One region of the Sporomusa sp. 246TCP1 genome, then DNA from elsewhere that is predicted to be linked to it. Evidence: riboswitches for the same ligand, from Rfam matches in the RefSeq annotation. Region 1 holds a riboswitch; the other holds the start of a gene.

Region 1 (15,148 bases):
TGTCGGTGGGAAGTTTGGCCAAATAATCAAAGCGTAAACAATAATTATAATCAGGAAGGGGTAAAAGAATGTCAGAACAAAAGTATAATCGATGGTTAATTCTCGGTGCCGCGGTTGTAATTAACATTTGTATTGGAACTTTATACGCCTGGAGCGTATTTGCCTTACCTTTAGGAAAAACATTTGGCTGGGCTGCAACCTCCATTGCGTTGGCCTTTACAATTAACCATGCTCTCAGCCCGGTTGCTATGATTGGTGGGGGATACATTCAAGACCGTTTAGGACCAAAGGCAAATGTTATCATTGGTGGGATTATGTTTGGTGTAGGGTTATTTATAACTGGGTTTGTGTCCAGTGTAGAGATGCTCTATATTACCTATAGTGTGCTTGCCGGGATTGGTGGCGGGTGTGTTTATTCTGGAACACTCGGTAATACCGTGAAGTTCTTTCCCGATAAGCGTGGCTTAGCTGCAGGTCTGGTTGCAGCCGGCTATGGTTCGGGCGCTACAATTGTTGCTCCGGTTGCTAGTTCGATGATTGCCAGTTTTGGTGTACTAACTACCTTTAAGATTCTTGGTGCCGTATTTTTTGTCGTTATTATGTTATGTTCATTACTCATAAAGAATGCTCCGGCAGGTTTCAAGCCAGCGGGCTGGAATCCCCCGGTTGCAGTTAAAACTACTAAACCAGCAGCTCGTGATATGGCCTGGACTCAAATGCTGCGTGATAGTACTTGGTGGGTTGTTTTAGTTATGCTTACCTGTGGGGCTTTATCAGGACTTATGATTACGGCCTTTGCTTCGCCGATTGGGCAGCAAATGTTTAAATTGAGCCCTATGGATGCTGCGCTGTTCGTCAGTTTGGTTGCTGTATCTAATTCCTTGGGACGGATCATTTTTGGTGCCGTATCAGATAAAATTGGCCGCTCCAATACCATTATGATCATGTATGTCATCTCAGCCTTGGGGATGTTAAACTTAACTTTTACAAGTTCTGTAGCCGGTTTTGCTGTTTCTGCTATTGGAGTTGGGGCTGTTTTTGGCGGTTTCATGAGTACTATGCCATCCATTATCAGTGAGAGATATGGCTTAAAAAACTTTGGGGTAAACTATGGAATTACGTTTATTGGTTTTAGCTTAGCAGCAATTTTTGGACCGATGACGGCTGCTACAGTTAGACAGTCTACCGGAACTTATGAGCAGGCTTTCTGGATTGCCTTGGGTCTTAATATAGTGGGTCTGGTTTTTGCTTTCATTTTTAGAACATTAGATAACCGGAGTAAAGTGGCAAAGCAAATAACTATTTCAAGATAAGGTAATTTGATAAATTGGGGTAGAGCCAGCAATTTACAGAAATTTAATAATGCAAGGAGGGTTAATATATATCCCTTGTTAGGACACTGTTAATTGTGTATCTCGCTGGGTCTATCCATATTTTCCTCGCTGGAGTACTGTCGATTTCTAAGTTTTACTACTGCTTCTACTAGTGGTAATTTCAATCTTAACAGAAGTATAGCATTATATAAAAGGAATGATGATTCAGTTTTCGTATGACAAGGAGAAAACAATGAATAGTATAAAAGCAAAACTTGGGGTAATTGTTATTACCCTGTTTATATTTGCATTAAGCTTGTTGGCAGGGCTTAACTTTTGGCAAGCTGAAAAAATCATAATACAAGATGTAGAAACAGAACTTGCCGGTAAAGCACAAGGTAGTGCAGTCCAAATCGGAGGATGGTTGGATAGTAATAAAAGGGATATTGCAACACTTGCCCGTTCACCGATTATCACTAGCGGCACTCGCGAAACGATTGTTCCTTATTTAAACACAGAATTAAGTAATGCTAAGATTTACGAAAGCCTTATATGGGTCGATGAAAAAGGTAACTATGTTGATTACAACGGAGAAACAGGAACTTTAGCGGAGCGTGATTATTTCCAACGCTCGATTAAGGGAGAAGCGGTTGTTTCTGATCCTGTAGTTTCGAAAAAAACCAATAAATTTGTAGTTGCTATTTCAACTCCTGTTCGTGTTGAAAATCGAATCACCGGTGTACTTGTAGCGCTAATTAATATTGAGGAAATCGAAAAAATAGTTCTGGAAATAAAAGCCGGTGATACCGGGTATGCCTATGTAATCCGGGGAGATGGAATAATAATAGTGCACCCTAACAAAGAATTAGTCAACAAAGTCAGTAGCATGACTGACCCTAATGCACCTCCGGAATTAAAAACAGCTACTGAAAAAATGACTAAGGGAGAACTGGGAATTGTAAGCTACGGCTATCTTGGAACTACCAAATATCTAGCTTATGCGCCGATTCCGGGATATAACTGGTCAATTGGTGTAAATGTGCCGAGTAGAGAAGTAAAGGCAAAACTAAACGCCTTTACTTGGACATCACTAACCATAAGTTTGATTGTGTTACTTATCGCCGCCATTATTGTGCTGATAGTGGCGACTAAAATCGCTACACCATTGAAAAAACTCAAGGATGCAGCTGAAGGCATTGCTGCTGGTGATATCTCTCTGATTAGTATCAATATTTCCTCTAAGGATGAAATGGGACATTTGGCTCATGCCTTTGAAACAATGGTAGGTAATTTACGTGGTCTGGTACAACAGATCAACGGATCGTCCGAACAGGTTGCCGCATCTTCGCAAGAACTAACCGCTAATGCCGAACAGTTAGCGCAAGTAGCAGGTCAGGTAAGTACTTCAGTTACAAGTACCGCTCAGGGAGTCGGAGATCAGGTAACTGTTGTAGATAAGGCACTATTGCTTGTAGAAAAAATTGCGTCTGGAGCTCATGAAGAGGCCATTAAAACAGGTAATGTAATCGATATTACTGCTAAGGCTGTGAGTGCGGCAACGGAGGGAAATCATGCTGTTGTAAGTGCTATTAGTCAAATGAATAATATTCGGCAGACCGTAGAACATTCTGCCCAGGTCGTTGCCGAATTAGGAGAACAGTCCAAAGAAATTGGACAAATTGTTGATACAATTTCCGGTATTGCTGGTCAAACTAATTTACTTGCATTAAATGCTGCGATTGAAGCGGCACGAGCAGGTGAACAGGGCCGGGGATTTGCCGTCGTAGCTGAAGAGGTTAGAAAATTGGCTGAGCAATCCCAAGCAGCAGCTAAACAAATTGCAACACTCATTGGTGATATTCAGAGTAAAACAGATAAGGCTGTAATCACAATGGCTAACGGCACCCAGGAAGTAAAAACAGGATCAGACGTGGTTGATCAGGCTGGTAAAGCCTTTACTGACATTGACCTGCATATAAAGAAGGTTGCTTCTATTGCACAAGCGGCAGCAGACGGCATGCAACAGCTTGCTGTTTCCAGTGAACAAGTATTTGAATCAATGAAAGAAGTTGAAACCTTTAGCCGCGAGATTTCTAGTCAGACACAAAGTATTTCTGCTGCCACAGAGGAGCAATTGGCGTCTATGGAAGAAATATCATCTTCCAGCCGCCATTTAGCTCAATTGGCAGAACAGTTACAAGGAGCAGTTAATAAGTTTAGGATGTAAGGCGGCAGTAGTTACTTTTAGCGTAAATCAAATTAGGTTGCAAACAGAAGCATAGATAAATGGGTTGTGGGATATTTAGTTCTAAGTATTCTACAGCCCATTTTTACATTGTCCAAACCACATTCTTGCTTACTGTACTTTGGAATGAGACAGACCTTTAATATTGTCGGTGCCTTTAGACGATTTTAAAATGAGACAATAAAAATGAGGAATTTCTCAAAATGAAAAAAAGAAAAACGAATTACAAAAATAAAAATGAGCGCAAATGCTTTATTTATAAGAGGTTTGGGGGTTTGTTTATAAAGAAAACTAATTGGCATGAATTTTGCATTATAAAGTATTTAGATAATCATATGAATGCGATATAACAGAGAAATACTGAGCTCAGCGGATGCAAGGATACCGAAATTTACACGTGCTTGGTATATAGCTTAGTTTAATTTATAGGGGGAATAGTAATGCGCAATGCAATAGTTGTATTTACCAAAGTTCCTAAGGCCGGAGAAACTAAAACCCGGCTTACTACAGAACGGGGTGGCTTATTAACGCCGGAAGAGGCTATGGCTTTTTATGAAGGCTGCCTACTAGACGTAATTAACGTTTGTATCGAGGCCAAAAGTGGCGACATCCGGATTTGTTACAATCATGATGGAGATCGCGAATACCTGGAAAAACTGTTGTCTAGGATTTCCGACCATTCACAAATTAAAGAAGTTTATCCTGACCAAGGCGGCAACTTTGACCAATGTATGCAATATGCTGCTGATTATATTCTGAAAAACGGGGCTTCGGAACGGTTAGCTGATAGTGTGGTCATTGTCGGTGGAGACCTGCCTAGTTTGCAGCCTTCCATCCTAAAGGATGCTGTTTGCAAACTGGAACAGCTGGCGACAAGTGAATATGGCCTAAAAGTGGCCCGTAAAATTGATAATGTATCCCAGAAACTGGGAGCAGGGTTAGTGGAAGGAGCTTGTCAGGAAGGCGGCTTTTCTGTTGTCGGTTTTACCTGTACGACGCCCTTTGATTTCAACCGGGTATTTTACAATTCTGAAGGGATAACGGCGTTGGATATGCTGGTAACTAAAGCGGTACAGCAAGATATTCCGTTTGGCATAGTGGAAGCTGCTTCTGATGTTGACATTCCGGTGGATTTAGCAAGTATGATTCCAGTTGTCAGGGCATTAGAATTAGCGGCGCGTTATGATAAAAGTATTAAGGTACCAGTAAATACCATTGCAGTTTTAAATGAAATGGGCCTGGAAACGACAGCAGTTACACACCGTTGATCAAAAACTATTTGACAAATCAGGGCGGTTTTAAGGGGAGATTTTGCATGGATACGCTAGCGGAAAACTGCATTGAATGTGGAAAATGTACGGATATCTGTACGTTTCTGGGAAGTACTGGTAAAACACCGGCCACTATCGCAAAACAGGGAGTTGAGGTTGACGAGGCCTTTAGCTGTTCATTGTGCGGCGCATGTGAGGCTGTTTGTCCACTAGGACTAAGCCCCAAAGAAATGTTTGCCAGCCGAAGGAATGAAGCAGTAGCTAATGGCGAATTGGATATTGAGGAATACCGGTATCTATTTCCTGACAGAAAAAATAATGTTATGAATGTTTTCCGTAGCTATTATGGTATTGACTATCATGATATAGAAAATGTCGGCAGTGGTGGAACTTGGTTTTTTCCTGGCTGTACTTTGTTGACTTATTCGCCGGAACTAACACGTGAGGTTTATCGCAGGTTACAGACTGACTGCAACTGTCAGGGCATATGGACAGAGTGTTGCAGCAAATCTTTGCTTCAAATGGGTTTGCAGCAAAGAGCTGAATCCATGCAGGCGGGGTTAAGGGATTTTGTGCAAAAACATAACATTACCAGGCTTATTACCGCCTGTCCAGGTTGTTATTATCAATTGAAAGACGTCTTTGAGTTTTGTGATGTTGCTATTCAGACAGTGTATGAAGTGTTAAAAATTGAGCCGCTTAAGCGGACTGACAAAATCAAGTGCACCATCCATGATGCCTGTCCGGACCGGTTTGAACTTAAGTTTGCCAGTCAAGTGCGCCAAGCGTTGGAGCAAAGTGGCTTTTCTATAATAGAAATGAAACACAGTAAAGAGCAAGCCATTTGTTGTGGAAGCGGCGGGATGATTTCTCATTTTAATCCCGAATTAACGGAAGAACTTGTACAGCAAAGGCTGAATGAAGCCAAGCTGTCTGATGCCGATATTCTGGTAGGGTACTGTTTAAGTTGTGTGTTGAAATTTGATGTTTTTGGTTCGCCTATTCCTGTAACTCACGTGTTACACCTGTTACTGGAGCAAAATAAAGACTTTACTGGGGCAAAAGCGCGGGTAGCTAAAATGCTTACCGGTGCTGATGGGGAAAAAATTTGGGAACAAATTATGGCAGAGGACAGGGAAGAAAAGGAGACCAAGCAGCGTGAATAATAATGAACTTGCCACAGCACTTACAAAAATGTTGACACTTAGGTGGTCGCCAGTTGCTGTAAAACTAGTAAAGCCCGGTGAAGAAATTCCGGAAAAAGTAACTCAGCCTTCGGTTCCGCTAAGACACTGCCAGGCTATCACCCTTGCCCGGCGAGGTAATAGTTTATATATGCCACCCAGTCGGCACGCCTGCCCGGACGGAGCTGCAATTATGGGGTTGGTTCCTATGTCCCCTAAATTGCGTTCTGGTGAATTATATCTGTTGTTTAAAAAATTGCCGACAATTGAATGTGCACAGAAGATGATAGCCACACGGCAGGAGTTTGAGGCCGGTACTTATGCGGCGACTGTGCTTGCTCCGCTTGAGGATGCCACTTTTGAACCAGATGTAGTTATTTTTACTATGTATCCTGAACAAATGATGTGGTTAATGTGTGCAGCCAGCTATAGCACGGGGGAACGGCATAATTTTCATACTTCAGGTTACAACTCAACTTGTGCTGATTTGACGGTGCAGGTTATGAAAACGCAACAAATGAATATTTCTTTCGGTTGTTATGGTGCCAGAGCCATTAGTGATATTAGTGATTTTGAAGCCTATGTTTCTGTACCGTTTCAACAATTGCCCACACTGGTAGGGGCGCTGGAAAAATTATCGGTAAAAAGTATTCCGGAGGCTCGGCGGCGGATTTATATGCCGCCAGTTATAGATAAAGTAGCTTATGCTGAACCGGTAGGAGGTAATTCAGTTGATGTTCGTATTGACAGCAACCTGTGTACCGGCTGTGGCTTATGTGAAGCGTTTTGTCCGGAAGCCGTAATTAAGATGGTGACTGTCGATGGGAAGCAAACGGCAAGTACATCAGCTGCCGGAAAATGCTGTGCCTGCTATACCTGTGTCGGGCAGTGCCCGCAAAAGGCCATACAGCTAACAGTCAGGTAAACAAACTAAAATTGCGTAAAATTGGGGGATAAAGGATGAGCGAAGTAAAAAAGGCAGCTTGCCATTTTTGCCATATGAACTGTGGCATGTTGGCAACAGTTGAAAATGGAGTGGTAACAAAGGTGGTGGGAGATCCGGAGCATCCCTTTAATTTGGGGGCGCAATGTCCTCGGGGAGTAGCGGCTCTAGATCATCTCAACCACCCCAACCGGATCAACTATCCTCTTAAAAGGGTAGGCAAACGCGGGTCGGGTGAATTCAAACGTGTATCCTGGGAAGAGGCATTAGATGACATTGCGGCCCGTTTGACGGCGTTAAAAGAAAAGTATGGTGCTGAGACAATTGCTACTACCGGAGGAACTAATCGTACTGACGACTTTGCCCGGAGGCGTTTCTTCAATCTTTTGGGTAGTCCTAATGTTGTTCATACAGCTCCTGTGTGTTGGATACCAAACTTTTTAACTGAAGCCGCTTCCTATGGTTGGGCTGCTTTCGATCCTGAAGTTGCAGGGTCCAAATGTGCTGTTATTTGGGGTCATAATGGCGGGGCTTCCTATTTACCGGAGATGCGTGGTACGTTGCAAGCGAAAGAGAATGGAACCAAAATCATCGTTATTGATCCGAATTTTAGTGAAACAGCCGCAAAAGCTGACATCTGGATGCCGTTAAAACCAGGTTCGGACAATGCTCTGGCGCTTGCCTGGTTAAATGTTATTATTAATGAAGGTTTATGTGATTATGAGTTTATTGAAAATTGGACAGTAGGCTTTGAAGAACTAAGCGATAGGGTACAGGAATACACGCCTGAATGGGCAGCCGAAAAAACCGGTATTTCTCCGGAATTGATTGCTGAAACGGCCAGAATATATGCCATGAGCAAGCCGGCTTGTATTGTTTGGGGGGTTGCAACTGATCAATTAGGTAAAGGCAGTGCAGCTTCAGCGCAAGCTCGTGTGGCGCTGCGGGTTATTTGCGGCAATCTGGATGTTCCGGGCGGCGATGTTATGCCTGGTCCTCATCCGACGTTTATTACCGACTGGGAAATGGAATTAAATGATATGCTGCCAGAGGAGCAACGGGCCAAACAACTCGGATCAGACCGGTTTAAGCTGAATACCTGGCCGGGTTATAAACTGCTAACAGAAAATATGCTGCGGGTGTGGGGCAAAAGTATTCCGGCTGAATGGTTTTGTGAAGCCAATCCCTCGACAGTATTTAGAACCATGGCAACAGAAAAACCCTACCCGGTAAAAGCCTGTATCACATTGGCCAATAATCCGTTAGTATCGTACGCAAACTCCAAACTAGTTTATGAAGGGTTAAAAAATCTTGATTTGTATGTAGTGATGGAGTATTGGATGACGCCGTCAGCCATGCTGGCTGACTATGTTTTGCCTGCTGCCTCTTGGTTGGAAAGACCGGTTATGACTACCACCTATGGCGTTTCCGATTGGTTGATTGCTTCCGAAAAGGCCATTGCACCTATGTTTGAACGTAAGACAGATATTGAGCTATGGTCAGAACTTGGTCATCGTATGGGGCAGGCTGAGTATTGGCCTTGGAAAACTGATGAAGAAATATTCAAAGAACGACTTGATCCGATAGGTTTAGAACTTGAAAGTTACGAAGAATTTGTTGAGCTGTACCGGATGCATTTTGCTGATCGTGAATACAGAAAATACGAGACACGGGGAGTGGCAACACCATCAGGTAAAATCGAATTAAAAATATCAATTTTTGAACAGCTTGGCTATGACCCGTTGCCGCACTATGTTGCACCGCCGTTTAGTGCAGAAGCAAAACCAGAATTGGCTGCGCAATATCCAATATCACTTGTAGCCGGCGGCGGTTTTATGCCATTCTTCCATTCCGAACATAAGGAAATAACAAGACTCAGACTGTTAAGGCCCTATCCACGGGTTGCTATTAATCCGGTTCTTGCCCAAAAATTTAACATCAAAGAAGGCGAGTGGGTTTGGATTGAGACGCCAACCGGCAAGGTTAAGCAGACCGCGTTTATCACCACGGCCGTAGCACCTGATGTTATTCAGGCAGAACGGGGCTGGTGGTTCCCTGAAAAGGAAGTAAAAGATCCTAGCTTAATGGGCGTATTTGAATCCAATATTAATGTATGCGTAGATGATGATCTGGATACTTTAGATGAGCTTTGCGGCAGTTTTTGCGCTAGAGGCATTATGTGTCGGATTTCGAAAGTGGAGGGGAACAACTAATGCGCTGGGGAATGCTAATTGACTTAAGAAAGTGTGTGGGCTGTTACGCATGTACGGTTGCCTGCCAAAATGAAAATGAATTACCGTTCGATATGCAATATTGCAAGGTGTCCAAAGTTGGCCCATTCGGTGAGTATCCGAATTTAACTGCCTATAATATACCGATAGGGTGTATGCATTGTCAAGATGCCCCCTGTGTTGATGGTTGTCCTACTGGTGCCAGTTACCACCGGGAAGATGGTATCGTGGCAATCGATCCGGACAAATGCGTAGGCTGTCAATTCTGTATGGTAGTTTGTCCCTATGGTGTGCGCCAAATGAATAAAGAAACTGGAGTCGTAGAAAAGTGTAAAATGTGTTTTACCCGGTTAGAAGAAGGCATGGTTACACGGTGCGTAGAAACTTGCCAATTACAGGCTAGACATGTCGGTGATCTTGATGACCCTGACAGTGAGATTGTAAAATTGATCCGGAAAAATAATGCACAGCCGTTGTACCCACATTTAGGAACTAAACCATCGATTTACTATATTATGCCATAGGAGGAGGGGCTAGCATGGAAAAACAGCAGGAATATTGGGGAAGTCAACCGGCGTGGTACTTTTTTCTGGCCGCAATGGGAGCGATGATGTTTGTTATTGCTGCAGTAACAGACTTGGTAGGAAATCCAATAGCCGGACAAATTAACGGCTGGGTAAGTATCGTGGCCTTGGCAGCAGCCGGAATAGGTGCATTATTACTCTTAGAAGAGTTAACCCATAAGAGCAAGGGGCATTTGGTTAATGCACGTCCGTTTGCTTCTGTTATGAGCTTTGGCTCACTCATACAAAGTTTATATATGCCATTGGTAGTTGCATATGGAACATTTTTCTTTAGTTTTATTCCTTGGGCAGGATTTGGCTGGCTTAAGACAATTGTCGCGGTGCTGGCTATTATAGCGGCTCTGCTCTATGTAACCTACCCGGGAATAGAGTTGGGTGAAGCAAAAGGTAGAGGTTTTTGGAATGGTGGCGGCCTGATTGGTGTTTTCTTAATTAATGGGACTGCAACTGGGGCTGCCGCATTAACTCTGATATTGTGTATATTTGGTTATGGTGAGAATGCTTATACTGCTACAATTAAAAATATTTTGGCCGCAGTGTTAGTTGCTCAATTGTTTGCGATACCTGGCTATGTATTAGGAATGAAGTTGTCATCAGCCGAGGAAGCGCGGCGGGGAGCTAGCAAATTATGGAGTGGCGAGTTTAGCTCAGCTTTTTGGGCTGGAGTCGTTATCTTCGGAACTTTAGTACCAATGGTCATTAGCTTGCTATTTACTTCTATATACTGGTTAGTTATGGCAGCAGTACTGGTTCTTGTTGGCGGGGCTTGTTTCAGAATCGACTTCTTAAGAGCTGCAGTAAGAGTCGTTTTGCCTGGTGAGGAAAAGGATGAAATGAGCAGAAGAGAAATTGCCAAGCTGGCTATAGCGCTGGAAAATCGTTGGCAGGAAAAGGCTTGTTGGTTAAATTCACAAAAATAAGTAGGGATGTCACTTATGTGCAACGAGATAGTTTTTGCCACTAGCGAAGACGAGGCTAAATTACAGGAGCTATTCACAGGCTACGGCATGGGTCTTGCCGGCGATATTGAGGAACACGTACTGGTAAAAACAGATAATAAAGTGTTAGCTGGGGCGATGTTAGCTCAACTTGATACCAACTTCTTTCATTTATTAGTATTTGCTGTCAACGAAGCTGAACGTAACACTGGAATTGGCAGTCGGTTGTTACAAGAAATGATAAAAAACCCTGAAAAGTACTGCCAAACTCCATTTGATAGTAATGACAGCTTATACAAGGTTACGACAGTTGCCAAAGGTGATGCTGTACGTTTTTATGAAAAAAACGGGTTTGCCGCTTGTGATTTTTCCGAACTAGCTGAGCCTTATGATGAGCAATGTTTAGAATGTCCGGATAAAGAGGATTGTAAGCCTATTGCGATGATCATTGAATGCCATAAATATATCGTATAAGACTAGGTACAACAAGGAGCGAACTGACGTGGAAGCAACTTTTATATTACTGGGGACCGGGGCAGGGCCAGGTTTACCTTCCTTCTTCTGTGATTGTGTGGGATGCCGGGAAGCCAGAAGCAATCCTGAGTTAGCCAGAACACGCAGTGGCGCATTCATCGACACAGGCAGCAGCAAGATACTTATTGATGCTTCTCCTGATTTACGGCGTCAACTTATCAAAGAAAACATTACCCAGGTTGACTGTATATTTATGACGCATTGGCACTATGATCATTTTGGCGGACTCGGAGAACTTGAATATTATGTTAAATTAGCGAGAAACGAAGCGATTCCTTTATTCTTGCCACCCAGCGCAGTAAAGCAGTTTACGGATGCGTTTCCTAATTTGACAGATATTTTTGAGGTTAAGTCATGGGAGTTTAATAAGCAATACTGTTTGGATGCATTACACTTGACTCCTTTGCCTGCAAATCACGGGATAGAAACGGCGGGTTTTTTGCTGGAATCACCGGGTAAAAGGCTTGCCTATTACCCGGATACTGCCGGGCTTCCGAAAGCTAGCGCTGTAAAGGTGCGTGGGGTTGACTGGTTGATATGTGATGCAACGTTTCATGGCGAGAATTGGTTTCCCCATGCTCATATGTCAATTGAGCAGGCAGTTGATCTTGGCCACCAAATTAGAGCTAAAAAAACGGTGCTTACTCATTTGGCTATCCATTACAGCCAACCAGTTAACACAAAGCAGCTCGCTGAGGAAGTTGCAAACTATGAGAATGTATATGTCGCTTATGATGGAATGCGTATTGAATTTTAGAATGGTTTATTAATTAAGAGGTGGGAGTATGAAAAAGTCTCTGGGAACTAAATTATTTGCTATGCCCTCGCCGGTATGGGTTGTAGGCAGCTATGATGCTAATGATCAGCCTAATATTATGACTGTTGCGTGGGGTGGGATATGTTGCTCGGCTCCTCCATGTATAGCAATTTCGTTGCGAAAATCACGCTTGACATATGCTAACATTCTGCAGCAGAAAGCATTTACAATTAATATACCATCAGTACAACATATCGCTGAAACAGATTATATTGGTCTTGTTTCAGGTAAAAATACAGATAAATTTGAAGTGACCGGCCTTACGCCGATAAGAAGTGATAATGTTAACGCACCCTATGTTAATGAGTTTCCCTTAGCTTTTGAATGCAAACTTCTTCATGCTATTGAAATGGGGGCTCATACGCAATTTATTGGTCAAATCCTTGGCGTCAAAGCAGATGAAGAAATTCTTGATTCAAATGGCACTCCGATGGCTAGTATGATTAATCCGTTAATTAGTAGTGCTTCAGACCGCTCCTATTATGCCTTTGGAGAATATTTAGGTCAAGCCTATTCTCCTGGTCTGGCATTTTTGGATAACCACGAGGGTGAATTGAATTAATATCGCTTCGGCGGTCTAAAGAACCTGGCAACAAGCAAAGTAAAAAAGTAGTTGATTTCAAAATGACACAAAATGATACGATGTTTCTCAAAATAAAAAATAGATAAAATATTACAAAAGCTAAGACAGCGATAAAGGCTTACTACGCAAGAGTTTTCGGGATTGAATAATGGAAAAATGATTGGCACGATTTTTGCAATATAAAGTAATTAGAAATAAATAAAACGGGCACTCCGAGCTGCATGACCTAAAGTTATCCATGGTCTGGCAGTCTGAACAATTAGTTCACGGGGTAGCGAAAGAAATTTCACTACCTCCCAATCTGGGAAAGGAGGCGCTTCATGAGTTTTGAGATCAAAACTTCTGTGCGCTTCTCACAGAAGTTTTATTTATATTCTGATAAAAATTCTGTTCTATTAAATCTAGGAAGGGAGTGAATGAACTGTGTTTGACAGTTATGCTCGAAATATTGATTATTTGCGTGTTTCTGTTACAAATAGGTGTAATTTACGGTGTAAATATTGTATGCCTGAAGAGGGAATAGAAGATCTTGGCCATGACAATATACTAAGCCTGGAAGAAATTGCTCATCTCGTTAGAGTTGCTGCCCGGATCGGAATTCAAAAGGTTAGGTTGACAGGTGGAGAACCACTTGTTCGTAGAAATATTACGAAACTTATTGCCGATATCGCCCAGATTCCGAAGATTAATGATATAGCAATTACGACAAACGGAATGCTATTTGCTGACATGGCAGAAGAACTGAAGGCAGCTGGTTTAACCAGGGTTAATTTCAGTTTAGATAGTCTTGATGAAAATAAGTTCAAATATATAACTAGCCGTGGAAGTTTGAGTGAAGTAGTGCGTTCCATTTCCAAAGCGTTAGAATTAAGAATGGTCCCGATAAAAATTAATACTGTAGTGATGAAAGGCATCAATGATGATGAGATATTGGACTTTGTTGAATTAGCCAAAAAAAAGCCGCTACATGTTCGCTTTATTGAGTTTATGCCTGTGGGGGATATACCATTTTATAAAACCGACCGGGTTGTGACAGTAAGTGAAATTAGAGAGCGCATTGAGCAAAAATATGAATTATATAAAGGTGCTAATGTACAAGGTAATGGCCCGGCTAAGTCCTATCAAATACGCGGCGGAATGGGGTCGGTTGGCTTTATCAGTGCAATGAGCGATCATTTTTGCGGAGCGTGCAACCGGATTCGGATGACGGCTGATGGTAAACTTCGCAGTTGCTTGTTTGGTAAGCAAGAAATTAATGTGAAATTGGCACTGCAAAATCACGCCAGTGATGAAATAATTGCAGAACTCTTTAGCAAAGCAATCAGAGAAAAGCCTAACCGGCATCATATGAATGAAGGTTGGGGTGCAGACAATAAACGAAAGATGTACCAAATAGGGGGATAAGCATGGATTTTACTCATTTCAATAATGATGGATATGCCCGGATGGTAGATGTTAGTGAAAAAAATGATACTGTACGTTCAGCTACGGCACAGGCAATTGTTCATATGCAGCCGGCTACTTTGCAAGTCATCATAAGTGGCGGGATCAAAAAAGGGGACGTCCTGGGAGTTGCTCAGGTAGCTGGCATAATGGGTGCAAAACAAACGTCTAGTCTTATTCCCATGTGCCATCCCCTAATGTTGACTTCGGTAGATATTGAGTTTGAAATGGACGAATTAAATTCTAGTATAATCATACGCTGTCAGGTTAAAACGACAGGAAAAACCGGTGTGGAAATGGAAGCTATCAGTGGTGTCAGTGTTGCCGCGATGACGATCTATGATATGAGCAAGGCCGTTGACCGCTGGATGGAAATTACAGATATAAAACTTATGGAAAAAATGGGCGGCAAAAGCGGTCATGTTAAGCGAGAACAATAGTGAAGGTTATTGTATAAAGGTGATAGGACCATAGTACTTACCCCAGGCTGGATAAAAGCCGGCGACAAAATAGAAATGAGCGGTTGAAATTTTGGGAGTATAAACAGTGAGGAGAAAGAAACCATGCAGATAGTCAGAGTGGAAGAAGCAATAGGCAATGTGCTATGTCATGACATTACTAAAATAATACCTGGCGAATTCAAAGGCGAAGCCTTCAAAAAAGGACATATCATTACAGAAGAAGATATACCGAAACTCTTGAAGCTGGGAAAGGAACATCTTTATGTTTGGCAAATGAAAAAAGGATTTTTGCATGAAAATGACGCGGGACTACGTCTTGCCCAGGCAGTAAAGGGGCAGGGACTTAGCATGAATGAACCCAGTGAAGGCAAGGTTAATCTTATCGCCGAGCATGATGGAATGATTGCTATAAATGAAGAGCTCCTAACACGTATTAATATGATTGAAGAGATCGTTGTTGCGACCCGTAATAACAACAGACCTGTGAAAAAAGGAGATAAGATTGCCAGTGTCCGGGTTGTCCCTTTACTGATTGATGAAACAAAAATAGAAATGGTGGAGAAAATTGCTCGGCAAACCGGGGTTGCTGCCGTTAAACCAT
Region 2 (15,148 bases), 1.5 Mb from region 1:
GCGAGGGCAAAACAGCTGCCTTGACATATTTTTCATCGACAATATCTTTTCCATTATCCAGAAATAAAAAACCGATTTTGGCAAGGTCGCAAGCTGACAAATCAGACTGCGCCTCATGATTCGGATTTTTGCTTATATTATAATCAACATCATTTGAAAACTTAGCCCATGCGCCACTTGTTATTCCAAGCGGTTCATACAGGTTTTCTTTACAAAACACATATGCACTTTTTTCTGCCGCTTTTCCAATAATCGCTGATAATAATATAACATCCCATTCTTTATATACAAACTTTGTTCCGGGTACATTAGCCATAGCTGTGTCAGCAAGCTGTCCTATGCAGTTTGCTACTTTCCAGAGCTGTTCAAGCATTGGGCAATGATAATGAATGCCACCATTCCAATAAATTCCCGACGTCATGGTAAGCAAATGCCGAATTGTAATCAGTTTATGATATGGGTGATTATTTTCTGCAAACTCATCAAGATAATTTGCAATGGGCTCATCAAGGTGCTTAATATATCCCTTATCCAAACAGATGCCTATACAAATGGACAAAATGCTTTTCCAAATAGATTTAATGTTATTACGGCTATTTTTATCAAATCCATTGTAATATCTCGCTAAAATAAGTTTGGAATCCTTATAAAGCACGACGCTGTTTATCAGCCGGTATCGTTTTTGTTTGATATATTCATCTGTAAATTTTGTTAGATCCTCATTCACTTCAAATACCGACCTATAATAGAATTTTTATCAGCTTTTAATTTAGCAGGAGTTCCTGTCGCAATTATATTTCCGCCGTCACTACCTCCACCAACTCCCATTTCAATTATATAATCGCAGTTTGACAGCACGTACGGGTCGTGTTCTGTAACAATGACAGTATTGCCTTTATCCACAAGCTCTTGCATTAGTTTCATAAGCCGTAAACTGTCGTGAAAAGAAAGCCCTGTGGTAGGCTCGTCCAATATATAAACGGTATCTTTGGAATTTTGCCCCTTTGACAGTTCTTTCGCAAGCTTAATCCGTTGGCTTTCGCCGCCGGATATGGTAGGTGTTTTTTGTCCAAGAGTAATATAACTCATTCCGACACGTAAAAGTGTAGCAAGCATGTTTTCAATGGGTTTATCTTTACCTTTGAAAAATTCCGTCGCCTCATCAACAGTTAAGGTCAAAATGTCTCTGATGTTTTTACCATCAAGAGTTACTTCCAGTGCTTCAGGAATAAATCCTGTACCTCCGCATGATTCACACTCCAAATCTATAAAATTACCAAAACCTACATGATAGTGTACCTCGCCGTCACCCTTGCATACTTTACAGCCACCTTGGGAGTTTACGGTAAACAATCCTGCCGGTAAGCCGCTTTTTTGAGCAAATAAAGCGCGAATGCGGTCAAACATACCTGTATAGGTGGCAGGGCAAGAGGTACGGCTTCTACCGATTGGCTTTTGGTCTATAACAAGGCACTTTTTTATATGTTCCGTTCCGCTGATTGCTACATTATCGGTTTCAGATGAGGTTTCATCATCCTCATCATCAATCACGCATTTTGTATGCAAAATATCTTTTAATTTTGGTACGAGCGTATTGGAAATAAGGCTTGATTTGCCGCTGCCTGACACCCCAGCAACGCCTACTATTAAACCTAATGGAATAGTAACAGTTATATTCTGTAAATTATGTAAGCAGGCATTTTCTATCTTTAAAATTTTTTGCGTATTAATTGGTTTATACGTTTTTTTAACCGTAAAAATGCTTTCATTTTTCAAATAGGGAGCGGTATTTGAATGTTCGCAATATAAAAATTCGTTAAATGAACCTTGAAAAATCTTTTCGCCGCCATATATTCCCGCGTTTGGCCCTAAGTCAATAATATAATCGGCACAGCGCATGAAGTTTTCATCATGCTCAACAGTTATTACCGTATTTCCGCGTTCAACAAGATTTTTAAGAATTTTAATTAGCTTTGCTTTTTCTACTTCATGCAGCCCTATTGTCGGTTCATCAAATATGAAAATAATGCTATCCATTTCTGCGATAATGTATGAAGCCAAGAATAATCTTTGAATCTCGCCGCCGGAAAGTGTAGGGACAGGGCGTGAAAGCGCAAGATGATGTAAGCCAACATCAACCATGCAGTTTAGCTTTACAAGTATTTCACCAAGTAATGGCGTTTGCTTCAAAGTGGCTTTGTCTAAAAAAATATATAGGTCTTTAATGTACATTTTCTCAAGTTCAGAAATGGTTTTACCCATAATAACTGTGTGCGAAGCTTGTTCGCCAAGCCCTGTGCCTCCGCATTTAGGGCAAGAGCATTTATTCATATATCCTGCGCTGGTTAAGAGATATTCTATATATGACGCATTAAAGAGTAAAAAAATATCAAAAAGAAGCAACTATTGATAATTATTATTTGTTAAGAAAATGGTTTTTGGATTTTATGGCGAAATCCTTTGTCAATTAATTCATGACGAAGGGGTAGACACATGCGAGACATCCGCCAATTACCATCAGAAGTAATCCATCGAAGAGTCAAACGCCTCAAAAGAAAAATGAAGTCATGTAAGAATTCGCGGATGCAGGAACGTTATCAAACGATTTACCTGTATTTGCAAGGGTATTCAAAAGAAACAATTTCTCAAATAACTGGGCGGGCTCTTAGCACAGTCTATCGATATATTAATCTTTATGTTAATTGCGGATTAAAAGGCTTACGAATGAACCATTCGCCAGGCCGGCCAACCTTTTTAAGCGAAGAGCAATGCCAACAAGTGTATGATATGGTTGCACATCACGTTCCAAAAGACGCTGGATTTTCGGTAGAAATGAACTGGACAGCTCCCTTACTGCAGCAATGGATTGAGAAAACTTTTGGTGTAACTTACAGTATACGCGGTACGTTAAATTTGTTGCATAGCCTTGGATTTAGCTGTACCCGGCCCACATACACTCTGGCTAATGCAAATCCTCAAAAACAAGAAGAGTTTAAAAAAACTTTATGAACTGAAAGATTCGCTTTTGCATGGTACAATCGACCGTCTGCTGTTTCAAGATGAGTGCATGATTAGGGACTATCAAGCCATTTTTCGGACTTGGTTTCCTAAAGGAAAGCAAAGAATAGTTCCAACCTACGGAAAACACAGTGGTGTAAAGCTAATCGGCGTATTAGATTATGAAACCGGAGAAGTAGTATGTAGTCACTCTACCAGTTATGATGCACAGCAATTTCTCGCATTTTTGCAATTGGTGCTTGAGAAATATCCTGGTCAAAAAATCGTGATGATTTTGGACAATGCCCGCATTCATCATGCCAAACTGCTTCAACCTTTTTTGCAACAAAACAAAGAAGTACTTGAGTTAGTTTTTTTACCCCCATATAGCCCACAACTAAATCCAATTGAAAAAGTATGGGGTTGGCTCAAACGCACCTGCATCTACAATGTTTTTTTCAAATCAGTTGAGGAAATTGCTAATGCTGTATTTGCTTTTATTAATGATATTAATCGTAATCCGCTTAAGACCGTCGACCGCATTTGTGTTTAATTTTTCATTGTTTAATGCGTTGTATATAGACGGCCTGATGTAGCTAAAGCGCCATTTGTAATATGTGTTATCCACGGTATAAATCCAATAAAGGATGACTTACCATTATCGCCATATTTCAAATAAAATAATTGTTCATCCGTCAGTGTGGATAGTTTTTGTGTTGGCAAAAGGTTATGGTATTTATAAAAGCTATCAAGTATTTTTCTAGTGCTTCCTCGCTTACCTAAACCAAGAGAAACATCCTCTATTTTTTGTGACGAATCAGCAAACAACTTTTCTTCATCAAGCTGTTTAATAATCCCGCTGCCTAAACATTGTACGCACATACCTTTAGGAGAATTTTTCTGAAACATCTCCATTGAAAGAGGCTGACCATCGTCATATTTGTTGTCGTGTTCACCATAAGTTGCGAATAGCATTGCGAGCATATTACTTATTTTTGTTCTTGTTCCAACTGTGCTACGTGGGTTTGATTGACGGATAATACGTTGCTCTACTGCAACGGTTGGAGAAAGTCCTGATATACTATCAAATGTCGGGGTGCTATCCACCATAAATTGTGTGCCTGAAAACATTAAATAGCGCCTTTTACTTTCTTCATAAAGCGTGTCAAAGGCAAGGCTTGACTTACCGCTTCCTGATACGCCGGTAATAACTGTTAGCTTATTTTTGGGAATTGTAACATCAATACCTTTTAAGTTATGAACCCGCGCATTCTTTAGCGCAATATACTCATTCATGGATTTTTCCCTCATATCCCTTAAAAAAATAACTACTTGTTAAAAGGAGACGTCTATTTCGGCTTTAGAAATAGACGCCAGGTAGTGCTATATATTTATTGCGTTTATAAGTACTAGGTATACTGTTTAAGCTTTAGTGTAACATAGAATTAATTTTTCATTTAATCTCTGCTTTACACCTGGAGCTAATCATCAGTCCAATTGCAACAAGTAGTATAAAGAGTGAATAACCCGCCATTGATACCTTAAAACTGGTGCATGTAGATATTTTGGCTATTATCGGTGGACCAAAAAACATCCCAATACCCCAAAAAGAGTAATATGCCCCCGAAATCGTGCCTTTTAAATAGTCAGGTACAATCTCATTCAAAAAGCCCATTGAAGCGAGATGAAAAGTACCCATTCCTAAACTTGCAACTGTAAGTGCCAATAAGACTAACGGCATACTTAAGACCGGGGCGATAATTATCCCGGCAATTGTGACGAGAAGCCCTATAATCATAAATCTGTTCCGCCCAAATATGTCAGTTAGTGGACCGGTAATAACTTGCGAAAAGCTTATCGCCACATAAAACAATGAAAAGAACACGCCGATTTCAACTGAGCTTACGGATTTTTCTTGCAATAAGAATGAGGGTATAATTGTGAGAAATGTTCCATATCCAGTACCGTAAATAATGATCCCGATCAACGAAATACATGTTTGTCGCTGTCCGATCAACTTCAATATGCTCCGAAAATCAAATAAACTTGTCGATTTTAGTTCTTTTTTTGTTATCGGTTCTACCAGGAGGTTGATTACAACCGCGCCGGCTAAACAACAAAAAGAGTAAACAAGAAAAACCTCATTTCCGGTCAACGCCTTTGCCAATGCTATTCCCCCAAGTGGACCCAGAGTAAGACCGAAATGGAAGACAGCATTATATATCCCCATTACCTTGCCCTTATCCATTGGGAACTTTACTGATAGTAACGCCGGAGCAAGTGCCCAAATCGGTGCCTCCCCGATTCCTTGCAAAAATCGGGATGAAAACATCAACCCAGAGTTTGTTGCAAAGAAAAATAGCAATCCAGCTAAAAAACACAACAAGTATCCGACAATCAGAAACGGCTTAAAGCCAAACCTATCTGATAATCTACCCATAGGGACTTGGATTAGTATATAGGAACAGGCGAACGCCGAAGCTAGATATCCTACCGATTCCCCGTTTCCGTCAAAGTACACGATTCGTTGCGGCAATTCCGCAACTATCATACCAACTCCGAACATCATTAACAGCACTGCCAAATTTAGCCCCAATAGGGTTCTGTCCTTAAGAATAGTTGTCATTGAGTAGCTCCCCCTTTTTGTCCCTTTCAACCAAGGAGGATGCCGTCGATTGATGTAAGCAAGGCAATTTTTCCCCGGTTAAAAGGAGTTATACCTAGAATTGTCGTTGCTTACAGGTGGCGGTGGAGACAGCCTGTTTATCATACAAGCGGCTACAAATGTAACCGTAGATTCATATTTTTTTGACATAAAGACCTCCTTTCTTCAGCGCATAACACATGCAATGATTTATTCCTTATTATTTATAGGAAAATTGCCTAAGCGGTAATATAGTGGAAATAGTATGCTTGTATACGAGTTGTTGTTTCCCTTCATTTTCCAGGGTAACAGTGAAACTATCGAATCCCCTGACGATACCTTTTACCGGAAATCCATTTAACAAATGAATAATGACGGGGATATTTTCCTTTCTAGCTTGATTCAAAAAGTTGTCTTGTAAATTTAGTTTTGCCTTTTGCGTAGATGCCGAAGTGATGCTAGCGTTAGGATTAGTATTCATAAAAACCTCCCCTGCGTTTTATATTATAACAATAGGTGATAAAGGTATCATTTCGTTATTAACCACAAATTACCTTCTAAAAAAACCACGGCAATTCCCAAGCCGTGGTTTTTTAATGAAGATGAATTTAATAAGCGACTATAATCTACAATTGTACTTTCGGTATTCATCGGTGATGCAATACTTTCGTTTCATGCGTATAATTTTCAATTAGTTGCAATAAATGATATAATACTCTAAATAGTCCTTGTTTGGAGTAGATATATATGCATATTAGAATTTTAATTGACAATATAGGCAAAAGGTTTGGTGAAAGACTTCTGTTTTCAAATATCAGTGCCGAAGTTGCTAGTGGACAGTGTTTGTCAGTAACAGGCTGTAACGGTTCTGGTAAGTCTACTTTGCTCAAAATCATCACGGGACTGGTTCGACCAAGCACTGGGCGGATTAGGTTAACTTTGGATAATGCATCAAGCCCAAAAGAGCAAATCTCTTATACTGGTTTTGTATCGCCTGAAATGGCAATGTATACGGCGCTTACGGGAATCGAAAATATTATTTTCTGGACAAAAGTACGAGGTGTGCCTAGTTCTAAGTCTGAGGCTGAAAAGTTATGCTGTCAGGTGGGGTTAGGCGGAGCTGGGTGTGATCCGGTTGCCACCTACTCCACAGGCATGCGGCAACGCCTAAAACTGGCGGTTATTAAAGGTATTAATCCACCTGTATGGATCTTGGACGAGCCTTCATCTAACTTGGACGTCAGTGGAAGAATCATTGTAAAAGAGTTGATTGTTGATGCAGTCAGCAAGAATGCTGCCGTTATACTTGCTACTAACGAGGTCGAGGAGGTTCTATATGGCAACAGTACACTTGAGCTTTAGTAATGCAGTATGGGCAGTCTTGGTCAAAGATGCGGTATGTGAAATTAGAACAATGTATGCTGGCGGAGCGCTAATTATGTTCGCGTTGACCACGCTCTCAAGTGTCAGCATGGCGATAGCCGGAGCGCCTTTGCCACCGGAATTAGCCGCTGCCCTTCTCTGGGTTGTGCTATTTTTCTGTGCGATGGCCGGGTTGGCTCGGGTGTTTGTCCAGGAGCAGGAAGCAGGTACATTGCTGGGACTGCGATTATATGCTACTGGTCAAGTTGTCTTTTTCGGTAAATTGTTGTTTAACTTAGCTCTTTTATGCGGCTTGGCCTGCCTAGTGGTGCCGCTGTTTATCATTTTTCTTGCCGTTGAAGTTGGGAATTGGTTGCCTTTTATCACCATTTTGGCTCTTGGCTGTGCTGGAATAGCGACTGTGTCTACGTTGACAGCCGCTATGGTCATGTACACACAAGGTAAAAATGCGATCTTTACGGTGCTTACTTTTCCGGTGTTGTTGCCGCAATTTTTAAGCGCCATTGGTGCGACTGCCAAGATTCTATCAGGCGATATACCTGAATTAAGCGAATTGGTGTTTATGGCGGGCTATGACACCGCGGTTGTTGCCGCCGGAGTACTCTTGTTTGACTACCTTTGGCAGGATTAGGAGGATGTATGAATCTTAGAATAGTTGCATCATTAATTGCGGTATGGATAGCTGGAGTGCTGTTTGCAGTGTTTTGCCTGGTGCCGCCTGCCGCGGGACTGGGTTACCTTGTTCGGATTGCCTTTTTTCACATTCCGGTTGCCTGGGTATCGGTGCTGGCTTTTTTGGTGTCAGCCATAGCAGCTGGGCAGTATCTCAGAACCAGGCAGCGTAAGTATGATTGCTTGAGTGCCTGTTCGGCTCGGTTGGGTCTCGGCTTTTGCCTCTTGGCGACAGTTAGCGGTGCAGTTTTTGCCAAGCTGACCTGGGGAGCATATTGGAATTGGGACCCTCGGCAGACGACCGTGTTTATTTTGCTATTAATTTACGGTGCTTATCTGGCACTCAGAACAGCCATTGAAGAGACGGAGCGACGGGCGACGGTGAGTGCTGTGTATGCGCTGTTATCCTTTTTGTCTGTGCCCTTTCTGGTGTTTATTATCCCTCGCATGTACTTTTCACTACACCCAGAGCCTGTGCTCAACGGCACCGGCAAGGTGGCTATGGAGCCGATCATGCTGTATGTGCTGCTGGCTGCTGTGGGCGGGGCCACGGCTCTTTACTGTTTACTCTTAACCCGGAGTGTTGTCAGAACAACTGCGCGGCCAGGAAAGGGGCTATCAATATGAAAAAGTACCGTCTGGTTTGTCTGGCAGTCATTGCCGGGTTTATCACCTATAGTGTTTTTGTATTTCAAAGCTCAGTTACGCCTTATGTCACCTTTGCTCAGGCCAAGAGCGCCAAGAGCACCGTTCAGGTAAAGGGAATACTGGCCTCAGCTAAAGTAATGCAGGCTGAAGATGGAAGATACACTCAGTTTATGCTGCGTGATGATGCTGGTGAAGAAGCTGCAGTGGTGTATCGTGGCGTCAAACCTGATGGTTTAGAGCAAGCGACCGGCATAGTGGCAATTGGTAAATATACTAATGGACAATTCCAGGCAGACAAGTTGCTGGTGAAATGCCCGTCAAAATACCAAGGGAGTGTGAATCAATGATTAACTCTCAAAAATATGTATGAAAAAAAGGATTATTTGGTTTTATGTAGAATAATGTCCTTAAATTAATAGGAGATTCTTCAAGCCGGTAGATCTAAAACTCATGTCATGGTTTATTGGCCGTTAGGGTATATTGGGAAACTTGTATATCTGCCATTGCGCAATGAAGAACACCGCTAACAAGGTTCAGCGTTGCGCATTTATTTGTGTAATGTTGGATCTTAATTTTTTTTCGACGTACAGTTATTTATACAACGTACTAAAGGCATGCTTTAATTTGTTAACAATTTCACTATAATTAAATATGAGATTCTTCGAAGCTTGCAGATCTAAAACTGATGTCATGATCTGCTGGCCGTTAGGGTATACCAGGAAACAGGTATATCTGCCATTGCGCAAAGAAGAACATTGCTAATAAAGCAGTTTAGCGTTGCGCAAAGAAGAATACTAAAATAAGGTTCAGCGCTGCGCATTGATTTGTGTAAGGTTGAACTCTATTTTTTCGTCAAATAAAAGTTAATTGTATAGTAATGCATTAAAGATTTAACCCCATAATTAAATATGAGATTCTTCAAAGCTTGCAGGTCTAAAACTGATGTCATGACCTGTTGGCCGTTAGGGTATACCAGGAAACAGGTATATCTGCCATTGCGCAAAGAAGAACATCGCTAGTAAAGCAGTTTAGCGTTGCGCAAAGAAGAATACTGAAATAAGGTTCAGAGCTGTGCAGTGATTTGTGTAATGCTGAACTTTATTTTTTTGTCAAATGAATTCATTTTATCAAGGCTGAAACATCGGGAATTCAGGTGGAAAGTATTGCGGGTATTGGTTTCAGAGCAGGGTGTAGTAGGGGATGTTCAGGTTATTGCCAGTTCAGGTTATAGCCAGTTGGATCTGGCTGTAGTTACCAACATGCGTAGTTAGCAGGTTTACTCGGCGTTTAAGGAGGGCAGGCTTGTGGGTGGCAATTCCTGTTACGTTTAATTTGCAGTAGTGTCTTGACGGTGTGGACTAAGGGGGTGAACAATACCGTGGTCGTAATCATCAAAAATTCAAGGAGGAATTTTCGCAATGCACAAGAAAATGATTGGTTATCTAGCAATCCTTAATTGTTGTTTATTATCAGTGCCTGGCTTGACTTTTGCAACTGAAAGCGTGCCGGAGGAGTCTTTTACCTTAGACGAGGTGATAGTTACAGCAATTCCTTTAGAAAAATATCTGGTCACCACTAGCGTTATAACTGACAAGGATATTGAGGCTAAAGGAGCCCGGAATCTGGCAGACGCTTTGGAGGATGTTCCAGGCGTGAATTTGCACCGGGGGAAGAAAAATAACAATACACTGGATATCCGTGGGAGTGCTCTATCCTATACGAAAATATATATTGATGGTGTTTTAGTAGATCCGCTTTCTAAATTAAGTGGTGGAGCTGCGGACCTAGATATGTTCCCAGTGAGTAATATTGCCAAAATTGAGGTTATCAAAGGCCCTGCGCCTGTATCTTATGGGACAGATGCCATCGGAGGAATGGTTTTAATTACCACCAAAAACGGTAAGAACTATGAGGGCGGTAAAGTTTCCGTCGTCGGTGGGTCCAATGGCACGCTAAATGGCTCTGTTTCATACGGTGGAGGCGACGATAAGTTTAATTATTATATTAATGGCGGCTCCGAGCATACTGACGGCTATATAAGCAATGCGGATAGAAAGAGTACATATTTTAATACTAAACTGAACTGGAAATTTGAAAATGATGCATCGTTAACTTTTACAGGGGGATATTCTGATACTGATAAAGGCTGTTTAGCCCCTCTTGACCCTGCTAATGGTAAGCCTATAAGTTATAATACTGGCTTTTGGGCTGGATTAAATAATACAGAATTTAGAGACTGGGAAAAAAGTAACTTGTCTTTGCAATATGCACAGCAGGTTAATAGTAAACTGGATTATAATGTTAAAGTTTATCGGTTTACTGAGAAAAACGGCCTTTGGGCTAATGGGGCCGATCATGATCCGGCAGTGACGACAATCAAGGGTTATAGTACAAGCCGATGGAATGCAAGCTATTGGGATAGCACCTTAAATGGCGTGGAATTACAAGGTAACTATAAGTTAAACGATCTACATACTTTAACTTTTGGAACACTATACAATGATATCGACTGGAAAAAATCTAATTCTGATTTATCTGATCCGTACAATTATTCTTGGGATTCTTACAATAACAAACGCTATGGTTACTACGTGCAAGATAATTTTCTTCCCAACGAGAGAACTACCATTACTCTTGGCGTCAGGCGTGATGAAAATGAAGTAACCGATACTGCCACTATCAAGGATTCAGCCACTAATCCTACTATCAATGTGGTCTACCGGCTGGATAACAATAATACACTGCGGACTTCCTTTGGCAAAACCTGCAGTTTCCCTACGGTAGAGCAACTTTACGGTAAGAATCAAAATCCTGATCTAAAACCAGAAAAAGCTAAAAATTATGAAGTGGGGTTAAAACATCAATTTGATAAGAGTTTAACAGGCGACATTGCCATCTTTAAAAATGATATCCAGGATATGATTTTTTTGGCGAGTAAAAGTGTTCCTTACAATAATGTTAGCTATGCCAAAATAAAAGGTCTGGAGATCGAACTAAACAAGCAGTTTACTAATCGCTTAGACGGCTTTATCAATTATACCTATCTAGATACAACTGGTATTAAGAATGACGGAACAACTAGTATGCTTAAATATACTCCTCACAATATGATTAATTATGGAGTAACTTATCAGGCTGATAAGGGCTATAAGTTCAGACTTACTGGGCATTTTTCCAGTGAAAGAGCGACCTGGGATGATGGTACTGGGCATACCGCGACAGTTAAATCAACATATCCTACTCTATCCAGCTATCATATTATGGATTTGCAAATCAAGCGTCAGATTAACGAGAAACAGGATTGGTATATTACAGTAGCCAACATCTTTGATAAAGAATACCAGGATGAACTATTCTATCCGGCGGCGGGCAGAACCGTGATGGTGGGTGCTGATTACAAATTTTAAAGGAGGGACATTTTACCATGAATCTTATTAGGCAACAGGTTTTAATCATAGTGTTTGCAGCCTTTATTATGCTGGTCAGTGTCACTGCCAGTACTTTTGCCAGTGATTTATCTTCGGTAACGGTTTCGGCTTCATCACTGGTGCCTGGCCTGGAAGCGCGTTATACAATAAAATTTCACGTTGATACGGAATTGGACTTATCCAAAGGTAGCAGGTTGACTGTTTCGTTTTCTCCTGGGTTTACTATTAAGCAGAAGGATATTCAGGCTGCAGACCCGGGCTGTACTTTGGCTAGGCTGGAGTACAAAAATCCGGGGGAGCGGTTTTATGCGGTTGCATATGGTGCAACCAGTGTCAAAAAGGTAAAAGACGGTATACAATGCAGCTTTATCCCTCAGCCAGAGCAACTAGTCATACCTGCCAATACCGATCTTTATTTGACTGTTCCCGGTATTATCAACCCTTCATCGGTAGGACAAAATGGACTGAAGATAGTTATACATGATGCTCAGGGAACCGATTATTACGGTGCTGGTGTATTCAGCTTGGGTTTGCCGCCGGTTACGGTTCCAGCAAATTTGCGGCTTGTGGAGGATTCAGCGTATAAGGTACAACTGGCTTGGGAGCCTGTTCCTGAAGCTAAGCGCTATCGAGTGGTTTTTGCCACCCAACCTGACGGACAGTTTATTAACGCCCTGGATATAAGCAAGGAGCCTTCCCCTGGTGAAGAATGGCAGCTTACAGAAACGGCACATAGCTTTAGTGGTCGTGGCAACGGAGGGCTTACTCCCGGTCAGACGTATTATTTCAAAGTCCAGGCAGGCAATGAATTTGGATTTGGCCCTGCTTCGCCTGCCTTGGCAGTAAAGTTACCAGATATTAAACTAGTAACAAGTTACCCGCGAGATAAGGAACCCGGGATTGCTGTCTTGCCGTCGGGAAATCGTTTAACGGCGACTGTTGACCATCCAGTTAAGATTATCAATGAGCAAGCGATCCGAATTTATGAAAAATCATCTGGCGTACGGGTCAGGCAAGTCGGTATTACCGTAGAGGAAGCCAAGGGCAATATAGTAAACATAAATGCCAATCTTCGTCCAGGAACAGAGTACTTGGTGGCTTTTTATGAGGGCGCGCTGGCAAGTCAAGGGAACCCTTTTATCTGCAATCAAACGTTCGGTTGGACATTTACCACTGCAGTGGCAAGTAAGGGAGGAAAATTATGAAAAAGTACTATTGTTCACCCTTATTAGTAGTATTGGTTGTGGTGTTGGTATTGATCGTTTTTCCAGTAATGGCGGCCTATAAAGCTCACCATAATGATGGCGATACCGGTAATTTTTTGCAAGCCTATCCGGCAGCCAAAGACACTAAATTGGATAATTGCTATCTTTGTCATACTGGCGGGCAGTCTAAGGACAAGTACCTTGATACCTGTGATTATTGTCATGCCACATATGGCTATAAAGCGCCTCATCCGGAAGGGAGAATTCAAAAGACGCTTAATCCGTTTGGTGCAGCCTACCTTGCTGCTGGGCGCAGTGCTGCGGCGTTCGCTGCTATTGCAGAACTTGACTCTGATCGAGACGGTTTCAGCAATGAGCAGGAAATTAACCGCGGGTATTTGCCGGGCGATGTTAGTGACAATCCGACGGTAAAACAAGCAGCGGCAGTTATTTATACTAAGGAAAGGCTTATGCATTTACCAAGGACTAGCCAGTTTATGGCTGTTGACACAGCGAAATCTGGTGACTATTTTGCCACCTATACTGGGGTGCAGGTTTGGGAATTACTCAAGGATGCTGGCATTTTGGCAAATGCTACTGATATAACGGTATATTCTGCGGACGGCTATAGTCGAAATTATACAATCACTGAAATACGGCAGAGTTTTCCGCAAAGCAGGTTTATTTCCAGATATCCTTGGATAAAGTATCCCGAAACCACTACTTATCTGGATGGACAACAAATTAAAGGCGAGCTTCGATATTTATTAGCATATGAACGTGACGGCTATCCGCTGCTGGAAGGCCGGGCGAAGACTAGTGGGGATGGCGGCAAGGTTTTTATTAATGGTGAAGGCCCATACCGTTTTATTGCGCCATCTACCATACCAGTGGTTCCGGACCGGTCGGAATGGAGTATTGACCGTGATGACCCGCCATACCCGTACAATCCAGAAAGGCCGATTCTAAAGAATGCGGATTATTGTGGTAAAACCGTAGTTGCCATCCAGGTTAACACTGCAAATAAAAAATTATTTCAGTACGACTGGGATGGAAAAGCTTGGCAAATGGTTGAAAAAGGGGAATTAGTTGTCTACGGAGCTATTCAGCCACACCCATAATACGGTTTATGTATAGACCGTACAAAAGGTATTAGCCACAAAGGCACGAAGATCACAAAGGACCAGTAATAAACCTTTGTCCTCTTTGTGTCTTCGTGGTTCATTAGTTTATCCATAAATGGACCCAGTATCTCATTTAGGGAGGGAAAAATGGAAAAAGCAGTTAAAAAGACAATAAACCAAGTTTTGCCGGTAGGTCAAAAGGTTCAGATTGCTAAGGATGGTTGTGTAAGATTACCCGTTTCTTTGGATGCGAATCAAGAAGCACTATTTATTCGTACTGATAGTGGATATCAGTTAATTACCCTGGTACAGGATGCGAAAAGAGTATATATTGAGGTTACTACCAAATGCAATTTTGCCTGTATAACATGTATTCGTAGTTCATGGCAGGATGAATTGACGCATATGGAATGGAGCACCTTTGAGAAAATTTTAAATAGCTTAAAAGAATTGCCTGAACTGGAGTCGGTTCATTTTGGCGGGTTTGGTGAACCTTTGATGCATCCCAGGATTTTTGATATGCTAAAGGCGGTCAAGGAACTTGGTTTGAATGTGGAAATGATCACCAATGGTTCCTTTCTACAGGAAGAAGTCATTCAAAAACTAATAGGCCTTCAGATAGATGTTTTGTTTACCTCTCTCGATAGCCCCAATGAGGAAGAATATAATGAAATCCGGCAAGGGGCTAACTTTCAGAGCGTTTATGACAATATAGTAAATTTACAGGCTATGAAGCGGGAACGGGGGACTAAAAAACCGGAACTTGGAATTGAGTTTGTTGCCATGAAGAAGAACTTTGATCAGTTGCCCAAGTTAATCCGGATGGCATGGGATTTAAAAGCCAGCCAGGTTATCGTAACCAATTTGCTGCCCTATCATGAATCCATGAAGGATGAAATTGTCTACGATACTGATGACACTGGCGCGATGTTTGGTTGTCACTCTTATGAATCCTTGCTAACTTCTCTTAAGGCTAATATGGCCAATATGAAATTAAGAACAGAACGAAATTGTAAGTTTGTACAGGACAAGTCTTTATGTATTAAC

The links. A riboswitch is a leader RNA that binds a small molecule or an ion and turns the genes downstream of it on or off. The one in region 1 is predicted to bind molybdenum cofactor.
Region 2: linked by a shared signal. The riboswitch ahead of AC1ECB_RS11930 (energy transducer TonB) and the one ahead of moaA (GTP 3',8-cyclase MoaA) in region 1 are both predicted to bind molybdenum cofactor.

What each region holds. Positions count from the first base shown of each region.
Region 1 covers NZ_CM170492.1:3,984,282-3,999,429, reverse strand. Annotated here, with positions in the region: gene AC1ECB_RS18940 (L-lactate MFS transporter) at 69-1,313, shown strand; gene AC1ECB_RS18935 (methyl-accepting chemotaxis protein) at 1,567-3,540, shown strand; gene AC1ECB_RS18930 (TIGR04282 family arsenosugar biosynthesis glycosyltransferase) at 3,999-4,826, shown strand; gene AC1ECB_RS18925 ((Fe-S)-binding protein) at 4,874-5,995, shown strand; gene AC1ECB_RS18920 (DUF169 domain-containing protein) at 5,988-6,938, shown strand; gene AC1ECB_RS18915 (molybdopterin-containing oxidoreductase family protein) at 6,974-9,169, shown strand; gene AC1ECB_RS18910 (4Fe-4S dicluster domain-containing protein) at 9,169-9,711, shown strand; gene nrfD (NrfD/PsrC family molybdoenzyme membrane anchor subunit) at 9,726-10,691, shown strand; gene AC1ECB_RS18900 (GNAT family N-acetyltransferase) at 10,707-11,183, shown strand; gene AC1ECB_RS18895 (MBL fold metallo-hydrolase) at 11,212-12,000, shown strand; gene AC1ECB_RS18890 (flavin reductase family protein) at 12,029-12,622, shown strand; molybdenum cofactor riboswitch at 12,841-12,972, shown strand; gene moaA (GTP 3',8-cyclase MoaA) at 13,067-14,047, shown strand; gene moaC (cyclic pyranopterin monophosphate synthase MoaC) at 14,050-14,526, shown strand; gene AC1ECB_RS18875 (molybdopterin-binding protein) at 14,650-15,148, shown strand, end outside.
Region 2 covers NZ_CM170492.1:2,483,306-2,498,453, reverse strand. Annotated here, with positions in the region: gene AC1ECB_RS11980 (serine hydrolase domain-containing protein) at 1-727, opposite strand, end outside; gene AC1ECB_RS11975 (excinuclease ABC subunit UvrA) at 724-2,331, opposite strand; one part of gene AC1ECB_RS11970 (IS630 family transposase) at 2,494-3,002, shown strand; one part of gene AC1ECB_RS11970 (IS630 family transposase) at 3,001-3,550, shown strand; gene AC1ECB_RS11965 (P-loop NTPase family protein) at 3,562-4,293, opposite strand; gene AC1ECB_RS11960 (MFS transporter) at 4,451-5,623, opposite strand; gene hfq (RNA chaperone Hfq) at 5,862-6,122, opposite strand; gene AC1ECB_RS11950 (ABC transporter ATP-binding protein) at 6,389-7,003, shown strand; gene AC1ECB_RS11945 (heme exporter protein CcmB) at 6,978-7,655, shown strand; gene AC1ECB_RS11940 (cytochrome c biogenesis protein) at 7,664-8,323, shown strand; gene AC1ECB_RS11935 (cytochrome c maturation protein CcmE domain-containing protein) at 8,320-8,691, shown strand; molybdenum cofactor riboswitch at 8,758-8,875, shown strand; molybdenum cofactor riboswitch at 8,992-9,111, shown strand; molybdenum cofactor riboswitch at 9,249-9,368, shown strand; gene AC1ECB_RS11930 (energy transducer TonB) at 9,508-9,615, shown strand; gene AC1ECB_RS11925 (TonB-dependent receptor plug domain-containing protein) at 9,763-11,751, shown strand; gene AC1ECB_RS11920 (Ig-like domain-containing protein) at 11,769-12,977, shown strand; gene AC1ECB_RS11915 (GEGP motif-containing diheme protein) at 12,974-14,098, shown strand; gene AC1ECB_RS11910 (tungsten cofactor oxidoreductase radical SAM maturase) at 14,249-15,148, shown strand, end outside.